DNA from 2 places in the Sphaerisporangium dianthi genome. Region 2 is predicted to be linked to the other one. Evidence: predicted binding sites of a transcription regulator. Region 2 holds the regulator's gene; the other holds the start of a gene.
What was found. Region 2 encodes HrcA, which represses chaperone genes, less so after heat shock. Its sites were predicted from a motif close to TTGGCACTCTCNNNNNGAGAGTGCCAA; they were not measured.
Positions count from the first base shown of each region.

Region 1: groES (co-chaperone GroES) is a predicted target of HrcA. The motif match lies at 3,030-3,056, and genes of this name have one in related genera.

Region 1 covers NZ_JBHSFP010000028.1:54,730-59,030, reverse strand. The annotation lists gene ACFO60_RS30510 (coiled-coil domain-containing protein) at 1-1,438, opposite strand, end outside; gene ACFO60_RS30505 (class I SAM-dependent methyltransferase) at 1,655-2,857, opposite strand; gene groES (co-chaperone GroES) at 3,151-3,462, shown strand; gene groL (chaperonin GroEL) at 3,569-4,301, shown strand, end outside.
Region 2 covers NZ_JBHSFP010000001.1:486,849-491,149, forward strand. The annotation lists gene dnaJ (molecular chaperone DnaJ) at 1-980, opposite strand, end outside; gene hrcA (heat-inducible transcriptional repressor HrcA) at 981-1,991, opposite strand; gene ACFO60_RS02050 (hypothetical protein) at 2,401-3,339, shown strand; gene ACFO60_RS02055 (DUF3097 domain-containing protein) at 3,361-4,185, shown strand; gene ACFO60_RS02060 (DUF4870 domain-containing protein) at 4,185-4,301, shown strand, end outside.

The DNA of each region.
Region 1 (4,301 bases), on a different contig from region 2:
CGCCGAGCGTGTCGAACCGCTTGCCCTGGCCGTCGGTCTGGGCGCTGATGAGCTCGCCGACGCGCTTGTGGACCTCGCCGACCTCCAGCAGGGCGGGCAGCTGCCCGACGCGCTGGTTGACGGCCTCGACGCGGTCGTCGACCATCTCCAGCCGCTCGTTGACGTCCTCGAAGCCGGCGTCGATGGCGCCGAGGCGTTCGTCCTGCCTGGACAGGCGGTCGTCCACGCCGGTCACGTGCTGGTCGAGGGCGGTCAGCCGGCCGTCGGTATCGGTGAGCTGCTGCTGGATGCCTGTGGCCTGGCCCGCGAGGCCGGTGAGGCAGGACTGGGCCGTCTCGATGCGTCCGTCGATGCTCTGCAGGCGGACGTCGACGGTCTCCAGGCGTCCTTCGGCCGCGCCGACATGGCTGTCCACCGCGTCGAATCGACCCGTGAGGCCGGCCACGCGGCCGTCGGTGGCCTCCACCCGGGCCGCGACGGCCTCCAGGTGCCCGGCGGCGCCGTCCATCCGGTCGTCGAGGCCGGTCAGCCGGTCGCTCACGGCCTCCAGCCGCCCGTCCACGGCCCGCACCCCTTCGTCCACGGTCGCGAGTCGCTCTGCGACGCCTTCCAGCCGCCCGCCGAGGGCCTCCAGCCCGTCGCCGGTGCCCGCGAGACCGCCCTCGACGCCCTCCAGGCGGGTGGTGAGCCGGCTCTCGGTCTCGGCCAGCTGGGCGGTCATGCCGTCGATCTTGCCGGTGAGCTGCTCGATGGACCCGCTGAGGCGCTGGACGGCCGACGAGAGGGTGTCCTCCAGGCCCTCGGTGAGGTCGAGGACGCTGCCCTCGACCCGCTCGGTGCGCTGCGTGAGGTCGAGCAGCGCCTTGTCGACCCGGGTGAACCGGCCCCCCGCGGCCTCCATGCTCGTGCCGAGCTGGGCGAGCCGCCTGGTCAGCTCGGCCACGCCTTCGGGCACGCCCTGGACGCCGTCGAGGACGGCCTGGACGCGCTTGAGGGACTCGGCGACGCCCTCGCGCACCGTGCCGAGCTCGGTCCACAGGCCGGGAAGCTCGGCGATGGGTTTGACGCGGTCGCTCACGGCCTCGATGCGGTCGCCGAGCCCCGCGAGGCGGTTGCCCACGCCGTCGACGCGGTCGCGGACGATCTCGACGTGCTGGGCCAGGCCCTCCGCCCATGCCGGAGGCCGGGTGGCGAGCTCGCCGAGCCGGCCGTTGACCCCTTCGAGCGCACCGCTCAGCCCGCCCAGCTCGCGCTCGCGGACCTCGCGCAGCAGCCACTCCATGCCTTCGAGGCGCTGCCGGATCTCGTCCAGCACCGCGCCCTGGGTGCGCTGCTCGTAGACGTGGTCCTGCGCGGCCCTGGCGAGCAGCTCGCGCATGCGGTCGGAGATGGCGGTCTGGCTTCCAGCCTGGAGGAGGGTGTGGTTGGAGTGATCCACCGGAAGCTCCTTCACTCGCGGGCGTTCGGCCGCACGGCGGTGGGGTCGGGGCGGTCGTCTTGCGTGGCGAATCAGGCGGGTGAACCATCAATGAGGCAGAATCCCGCGCGCTGGCCAACTGTAGTGCTTCGGCGGGAGAATTTCGGGGCCGACTTTAAAACATCGTGATATCGCCAGATTGCCCCGATTTGATGGGTGAACACGCGTCGGCGCAGGTCAGGACGGGTCACAAATGTATGCGAAAGGACGCTCGCCGATGCGGGTGAGTACCACAACACACGACTTGTCCCCGGAAAGGTGCAGATCTTTTCGCAAGCGTTCCAAATCGAGCGCCGAGCCGCGTTTCTTCAACGTCACGGTGCCGACGCGGCGTTCGCGGAGCGCGGCGCGCAGGCGTTTCAGCGAGAAAGGCAGCGTCTCCAGAACCTCGTACCGCGAGGCCCATGGTGTGCTCGCGGGGACGTCTCCGGTGATGTAGGCGATCTGGGGGTCGAGCAGGCGGCCGGACACCTGGGCGGCCACCTCGGCCACGAGATGCGCCCTGATCGCGGCGCCGTCCGGTTCGTACAGATATCGCCCCACCGGCCCATGGTCGGGGGGCCCGAGGGCCGGGTCGGCGGTCAACGTGTGCCCCGAAGGCAGCAACGTGGCGCTGCGGCGCGGCGCCCCCGCCGCGCCGCCCTCCGCGGGGCCGCCCTCGGTGAAGGCGCCCGTCCACAGAACGGCCTCCTTGACCTCGCCGCGGTAGGACACCCATTCGGCTTCGGCGCCCGCGGGGATGAACTCGTACGGGATGCCCGGCGCGACCTTCAGGCAGGCGGCGCGGGCCCGCGCCACCATGTCGAGCACCGTCGGCCACGGCGGCGAGTAGGCCATCGGGTCGAAGACCCGCCTGCCGGTGGACCGACGGCCCGGGTCGGCGAACAGCACGTCGTAGGCCTCAGGGCCGGTCTCGGCCGCGTCGGCGGCGCGCACGGTGACGCGGCCGCCGAGGTCCAGCGCCACGGCGTTCGCCCGCGCGACCTCGACGGTGAGCGGGTCGAGGTCCACGGCGTCGACTTCGCACCCGGCGCGGGCCAGGGCGATCAGGTCGCCGCCGATGCCGCAGCAGGCGTCCACGACGCGCGCGCCGGGGGCGAACCGGCGGGCGCGGTGGGCGGCCACCTCCGTGCGCGTGGCCTGCTCCAGCCCGTCGGGGGTGAAGTACATGCGCGCGGCGTCCTGCCCGAACTTGACGGCGCCTCGCGCCCGGAGGCGGGCCTGGGTGAGCGCGGCCGCGGCGAGCGGGGCGTCGTAGGTCTTCCTGAGCCGGGTCGCCGCCGCCACCGGGTCTGTGCCGTCCGTCACAGCGCCCACGGCCTCGCCGAGGGCCTTCTGCCCGCGAGGGGTCAGCAATTCGCGGAAGGCGTAGAGGTCCACGTCTCCCGACGCTATCGCGGGCGCCGCGGCCGTGACGCACCACTCCGCCATCACGCGAGGCCACCCCCATAGGCGGACAATTCGGGCGAGTCGCACGGTGGTCGACGGCCGTACTGACCTGGGACGGCCTGTCCGTGTTGACTGCGTCGGCGGCCTTGCATACTGTTCAGTGTTGGCACTCGCCTAGTGAGAGTGCCAACTAAAAATGCGACGAGGCAGGTCTGACACCCGCGACGGCAGGCCGCTGGTCGCCTCTTCAGCTCATCATCACAATCTGAAGGGGAGGTCCGATCGTGACGACCGCCACCAAGGTTCCCGTTAAGCCGCTCGGCGACCGCATTGTGGTCCAGCCGCTTGAGGCCGAGCAGACGACCGCTTCCGGTCTGGTCATCCCGGACACCGCAAAGGAGAAGCCGCAGGAGGGCAAGGTCCTCGCGGTGGGCCCCGGCAACTGGGACGAGGACGGCGAGAAGCGCATCCCGCTCGACGTCAAGGAAGGGGACGTCGTCCTCTACAGCAAGTACGGCGGTACCGAGGTCAAGTACGGCGGCGAGGAGTACCTCGTGCTCTCCGCCCGTGACGTTCTCGCGATCATCGAGAAGTAAGACCCCGGGCGCGTAAGCGACCACCTGTACGGAGCCTTACCGAAAATGCGTGTCAAGCCCCGGGCCCTTAGCTGAGGCCCGGGGCCTTGATGCTGGGAGGACTTAAATGCCCAAGATCTTGGAGTTCGAGGAGGACGCGCGGCGCGCTCTTGAGCGCGGCGTGAACGCCCTCGCGGACGCCGTGAAGGTGACCCTCGGGCCGCGAGGCCGCAACGTCGTCATCGACAAGAAGTTCGGTGCGCCGACCATCACCAACGACGGCGTCACCATCGCCCGTGAGGTCGAGCTCGACAGGCCGTACGAGAACCTCGGCGCCCAGCTCGCCAAAGAAGTGGCGACGAAGACCAACGACATCGCGGGTGACGGCACCACGACCGCCACCGTGCTCGCCCAGGCGATGGTCCGCGAGGGCCTGCGCAACGTCGCCGCCGGCGCCTCGCCGCTGTCGCTCAAGCGTGGCATCGACCTGGCGGCCCGCGCCGTCAGCGACCGCCTCCTCGAGCTGTCCCGCCCCGTCGAGGACAAGCAGGAGATCGCCAATGTGGCGACGATCTCCGCGCAGGACGCCAAGATCGGCGAGCTGATCGCCGAGGCGTTCGACAAGGTGGGCAAGGACGGTGTGATCACCGTCGAAGAGTCCAACACCATGGGCCTGGAGCTGGAGTTCACCGAAGGCCTCCAGTTCGACAAGGGTTACCTGTCGCCGTACATGGTGACCGACCAGGAGCGCATGGAAGCGGTCCTCGAGGACGCCTACGTCCTGCTCACCCAGAGCAAGATCTCCTCGATCGCCGACTTCCTGCCGCTGCTCGAGAAGGTCGCCCAGACCAAGAAGCCGC
Region 2 (4,301 bases):
ATCAGCAGGTCGCCCCTGCCGGTCTCGTTGAGCCGCTGGATGCCCCGCCCGTACAGCGGGATGACCTGGCCGGCCTGGGTGCCGGGCCGCACGTCGAGCTCCTCGGCGCCGTCGAGCGTCTCGACGGTGAGGATGGTGCCGAGCGCCGCCGCGGTCATCGGGATCTGCACCGTGCAGTGCAGGTCGTCGCCCCGCCGCTCGTAGATCTCGTGCGGGCGCTCGACGATCTCGAGGAACAGGTCGCCGGGCGGGCCGCCGCCCGGACCCACCTCGCCCTCGCCGGCGAGCTGGATGTGCGTGCCGTCCTCGACGCCCGCCGGGATGCGCACCTTGATCGTGCGCCGGGTGCGCACCCGGCCGTCGCCGGAGCACTCTTGGCACGGGTGGTGGATGACCGAGCCGAACCCGCCGCACTGGGGGCAGGGCCGCGCGGTCATCACCTGGCCGAGGAACGACCGGGTGACCTGGGAGATCTCGCCGCGGCCGTGACACATGTCGCAGGTGTCCGGGTGGGTGCCGGCCGCCGCGCCCGACCCCTGGCACACCTCGCACAGCACGGCGGTGTCCACGACCAGCTCTCGCGTGGTGCCGAACGCCGACTCTGCCAGGTCGAGCTCGACCCGGATCGTGGCGTTGCGCCCGCGCCTGGCCCTGGAACGGGGGCCGCGCGCGCCCGCGCCGCCACCGAAGAAGGCGTCCATGATGTCGCTGAACGGGAAGCCGGCGCCGAAGCCCGCCGCGCCCGCCCCGGCCGCTCCGGCGCCGCCGAACGGGTCTGCGCCGAGATCGAACATCTGGCGCTTGTTCGGGTCGGAGAGGACCTCGTACGCCTGGTTGATCTCTTTGAAGCGCTCCTGCGTCTCAGGGTCGGGGTTGATGTCAGGGTGGAGCTCACGTGCGAGGCGGCGATACGCCTTCTTGATCTCGTCCTGGGTGGCGTCACGGCGGACCCCGAGGATGCCGTAATAGTCGCGGGCCACCTAGGACCCCGCCAGGATCTGGCCGACATAGCGTGCCACTGCGCGCACCGCTCCCATCGTCACCGGGTAGTCCATTCGCGTAGGGCCCAGCACTCCGAGCCGAGCCAGTTCATTGTCGCCCGAACCGTACCCGGCGGCGACGATCGAGGTGCCGTGAAGCCCCGAGTAAGGGTTCTCGGAGCCGATGCGCACGGTGAGGGCGGAGGGGTCGTTCGCCTCGCCGAGCAGCCGCATCAGCACGACCTGCTCTTCGAGCGCCTCCAGCACCTCGCGCAGGCCGACACTGAAATCGCCCGCCAGGTTGGCCGCGCCGGCGAAGACGATCTTCTCGTCGTGCCGCTCGACCAGGGTCTCCAGCAGGACCGACAGGATGGTGGTCGCCATCGGCCGGTCAGCCTCGGGAAGCCGTTCGGGCAGGTCGGCCACCGTCTCGGCCACGCGGCCGAGCCGGCACCCGTCGAGGCAGGCGTTGAGTACCGCCCGCAGGTGGGCGACCTGGTCGTCCTCCACCACGTCGGGAAGGTCGACGACCCGCTGCTCGACCCGGCCGGTGTTGGTGATCACCACGAGCATGATGCGCCGCTCGGCGAGGGGCACCAGCTCGACGTGCCGGACCGCTGAGCGGATCAGCGACGGGTACTGCACCACGGCCACCTGGCGGGTCAGCTGCGCCAGCAGCCGCACCGTGCGCGTCACGACGTCGTCGAGGTCGACGGCGCCGGCCAGGAACGTCTCGATGGCGCGACGCTCGGCGGCCGACAGAGGCTTGATCTGGGACAGCCGGTCGACGAACAGCCGGTATCCCTTGTCGGTGGGAACCCGCCCCGCACTGGTGTGAGGTTGCGCGATGTAGCCCTGCTCTTCGAGGACGGCCATGTCATTGCGCACAGTGGCCGGAGAGACCCCCAAATTGTGACGCTCCGCCAGTGCCTTCGACCCGACCGGCTCGTTGGTGGACACGAAATCCTCGACGACGGCGCGCAGAACGGCCAGCTTCCGCTCATCGAGCATCATGCTCACCTCCCTGCCTGTCCGTGCCTGCGTGAACACCGGGTCTGGCACTCAGTGTTCCCGAGTGCCAAGTGTACGGCTCCTGGCCACAGGGTGCGATAACTCAGGCCATCCCACCCTCGTCCCGCACCGTGAACCGCTCCCTTCCCGTCCACCCGCCCGGCCCGCCGGGCACACCCGTCCCTGGCGACGAGCGAGCCACCGGACCCACGGCAGACGAGCCGATGACAGGCCGCCGAACCGGTGATCAGCCTGCCGAGCGGTGAGGTGAACCAGTGAGACGAGCCGGTGAGATGAGCCGGCGAGAAGCGGCCTCAAAGGTGACAAGCCGCACATGGACGGCAGACGGCCCGGCCGGTGACAAGCGGCTTGCTATCCGCTGGCAAGTGATCTAATCCAGACTCACGGCATGAGCGAGAACGATCCCCGCCTGCCCGACGCGACGACCCGGCTGCCGCGTCCGGACTCCTCAGGTCCGCAGGTCCCTCCCCGCCCGCAGGGGCCGCCGTCCGGTTCACCCTCGGACGCTCCGTACGGCTCCGCCTCCGGCGGCCAAGCCGGATCCTCCTCCTACGGCGCCCCGGCCGGTTCCTCTCCATACGGCGCCCCGGCCGGCTCCCCCTACGGCGCTCCCGCCGGTGGCCCGTCCGGCGCCCCGAGCGGCCCCTCCTACGGAGGCCCCTCCTACGGGACGCCTCCGCCCGGGGCCGCTCACCCTCTCTACGCCACGCCCGCCCCGGCGGCGCCCGGCCCGGTGCGGCCGCGCGTGCTGTGGATCGTGCTCGCCTGGCTCGTCGCCGTGATCTGCGGCGTCGTGGGCGTCGTGGGTTTCGCCGGCGGCCTTTTCAAGACCATCACGGACGCGGCGCCGACGCGGACGTTCCAGAGCGGCGGCAGCGTGACGGTCGCGATCGACCCCAAGGACAAGCCCATCCTGTACGCCTCGGCGTCCGGGCCCACCGACGTCACCTGCCTCGCCACGGACGGCGCCGGGAACAAGGTGGGCCTGACCTCGCCCAAGGCCTCCCAGACGGTGAGCGCCGACGGGCGGGCGTGGGAGGCCGTGTTCGACATCGGCGTGCCCGCCCCCGGCACCTACAAGGTGAGCTGCGAGGCCGAGGCGGGCAAGCAGGCGCTGTTCGGCGTCGGCAAGTCGCTGACCGCCGACCCCGGCGCCCTCGCGGGCGGCGTCGCCTTCCTGATCCTCGTCCCGCTGGCCGGGTTCCTCCTCGCGGTCGTCACGACGATCGTCGTCCTCGTGCGGCGCAGCCGTAACCGCAAGCGGCAGGCGGCGGCCGCCGTCCCCTACGGCGGCGGGTGGCCCCAGGGCGCCCCGCCCCGGGCGTGATCTTTGCTAGCGTGCCCAGCTATGCGGGACTACGGACGGGACGTACTGGCCGGAGACTGGCGGCGACCGCTGCGCGGCAAGATCCCCAAGGTGCCGGCCGAGCTCGACCTGGTGGTGGAGGACGCCGGCGGAGGCTTCTGCGGAGCCGTGGTGGCCTGTGACAAGGAGGCCGTCACCCTGGAGGACCGCTTCGGGCGGCGGCGGGTGTTCCCACTGGCGCCGGCCGCGTTCCTCCTCGACGGCAAGCCGGTGACGCTCGTGCGCCCCGCCCCGGACGCCGTCGCCAAGGGGCCCGCCCGCAGCGCGTCAGGGTCGATCGCGGTCGAGGGCCTGCGGGCGCGCGTCGCCCGCGAGAGCCGCATCTATGTCGAAGGGGTGCACGACGCGGCCCTGGTCGAGAAGATCTGGGGCCATGACCTGCGGGTGGAGGGCGTCGTCGTCGAATACCTGGAGGGTGTGGACGACCTGCCGGCGATCGTGGCCGAGTTCGAGCCCGGCCCGGGACGGCGCCTCGGGGTGCTGGTCGACCACCTGGTCCCCGGGTCGAAGGAGAGCCGCATCGCCGCTCGGGTGTCCGCGTCGGCCCACGTGCTCGTCGTGGGGCATCCGTACATCGACATCTGGGCCGCGGTGAAGCCCTCCGTCCTGGGCATCCCGGCCTGGCCGCAGGTGCCTCGGGGAATCCCATGGAAGGAAGGCGTCATCGAGGCGCTCGGCTGGCGGCTGGAACCCGCGGAAGCCTGGCACCGCATCCTCGGCGCCGTCCAGACTTACACTGACCTTGAACCGGAGCTTCTGGGCCGGGTCGAGGAGCTCATCGACTTCGTGTCGACCGAGGAGAACTGATGAACCGTCCTCCGAACGACCACCCCGCCGACGCCCCCCGCCCCGAAGGCGACCCCAACCCCGAAGTCGACCCCCGCCCGCAGGGCGACCCCGACCCCGAAGGCGACCCTCGGCCC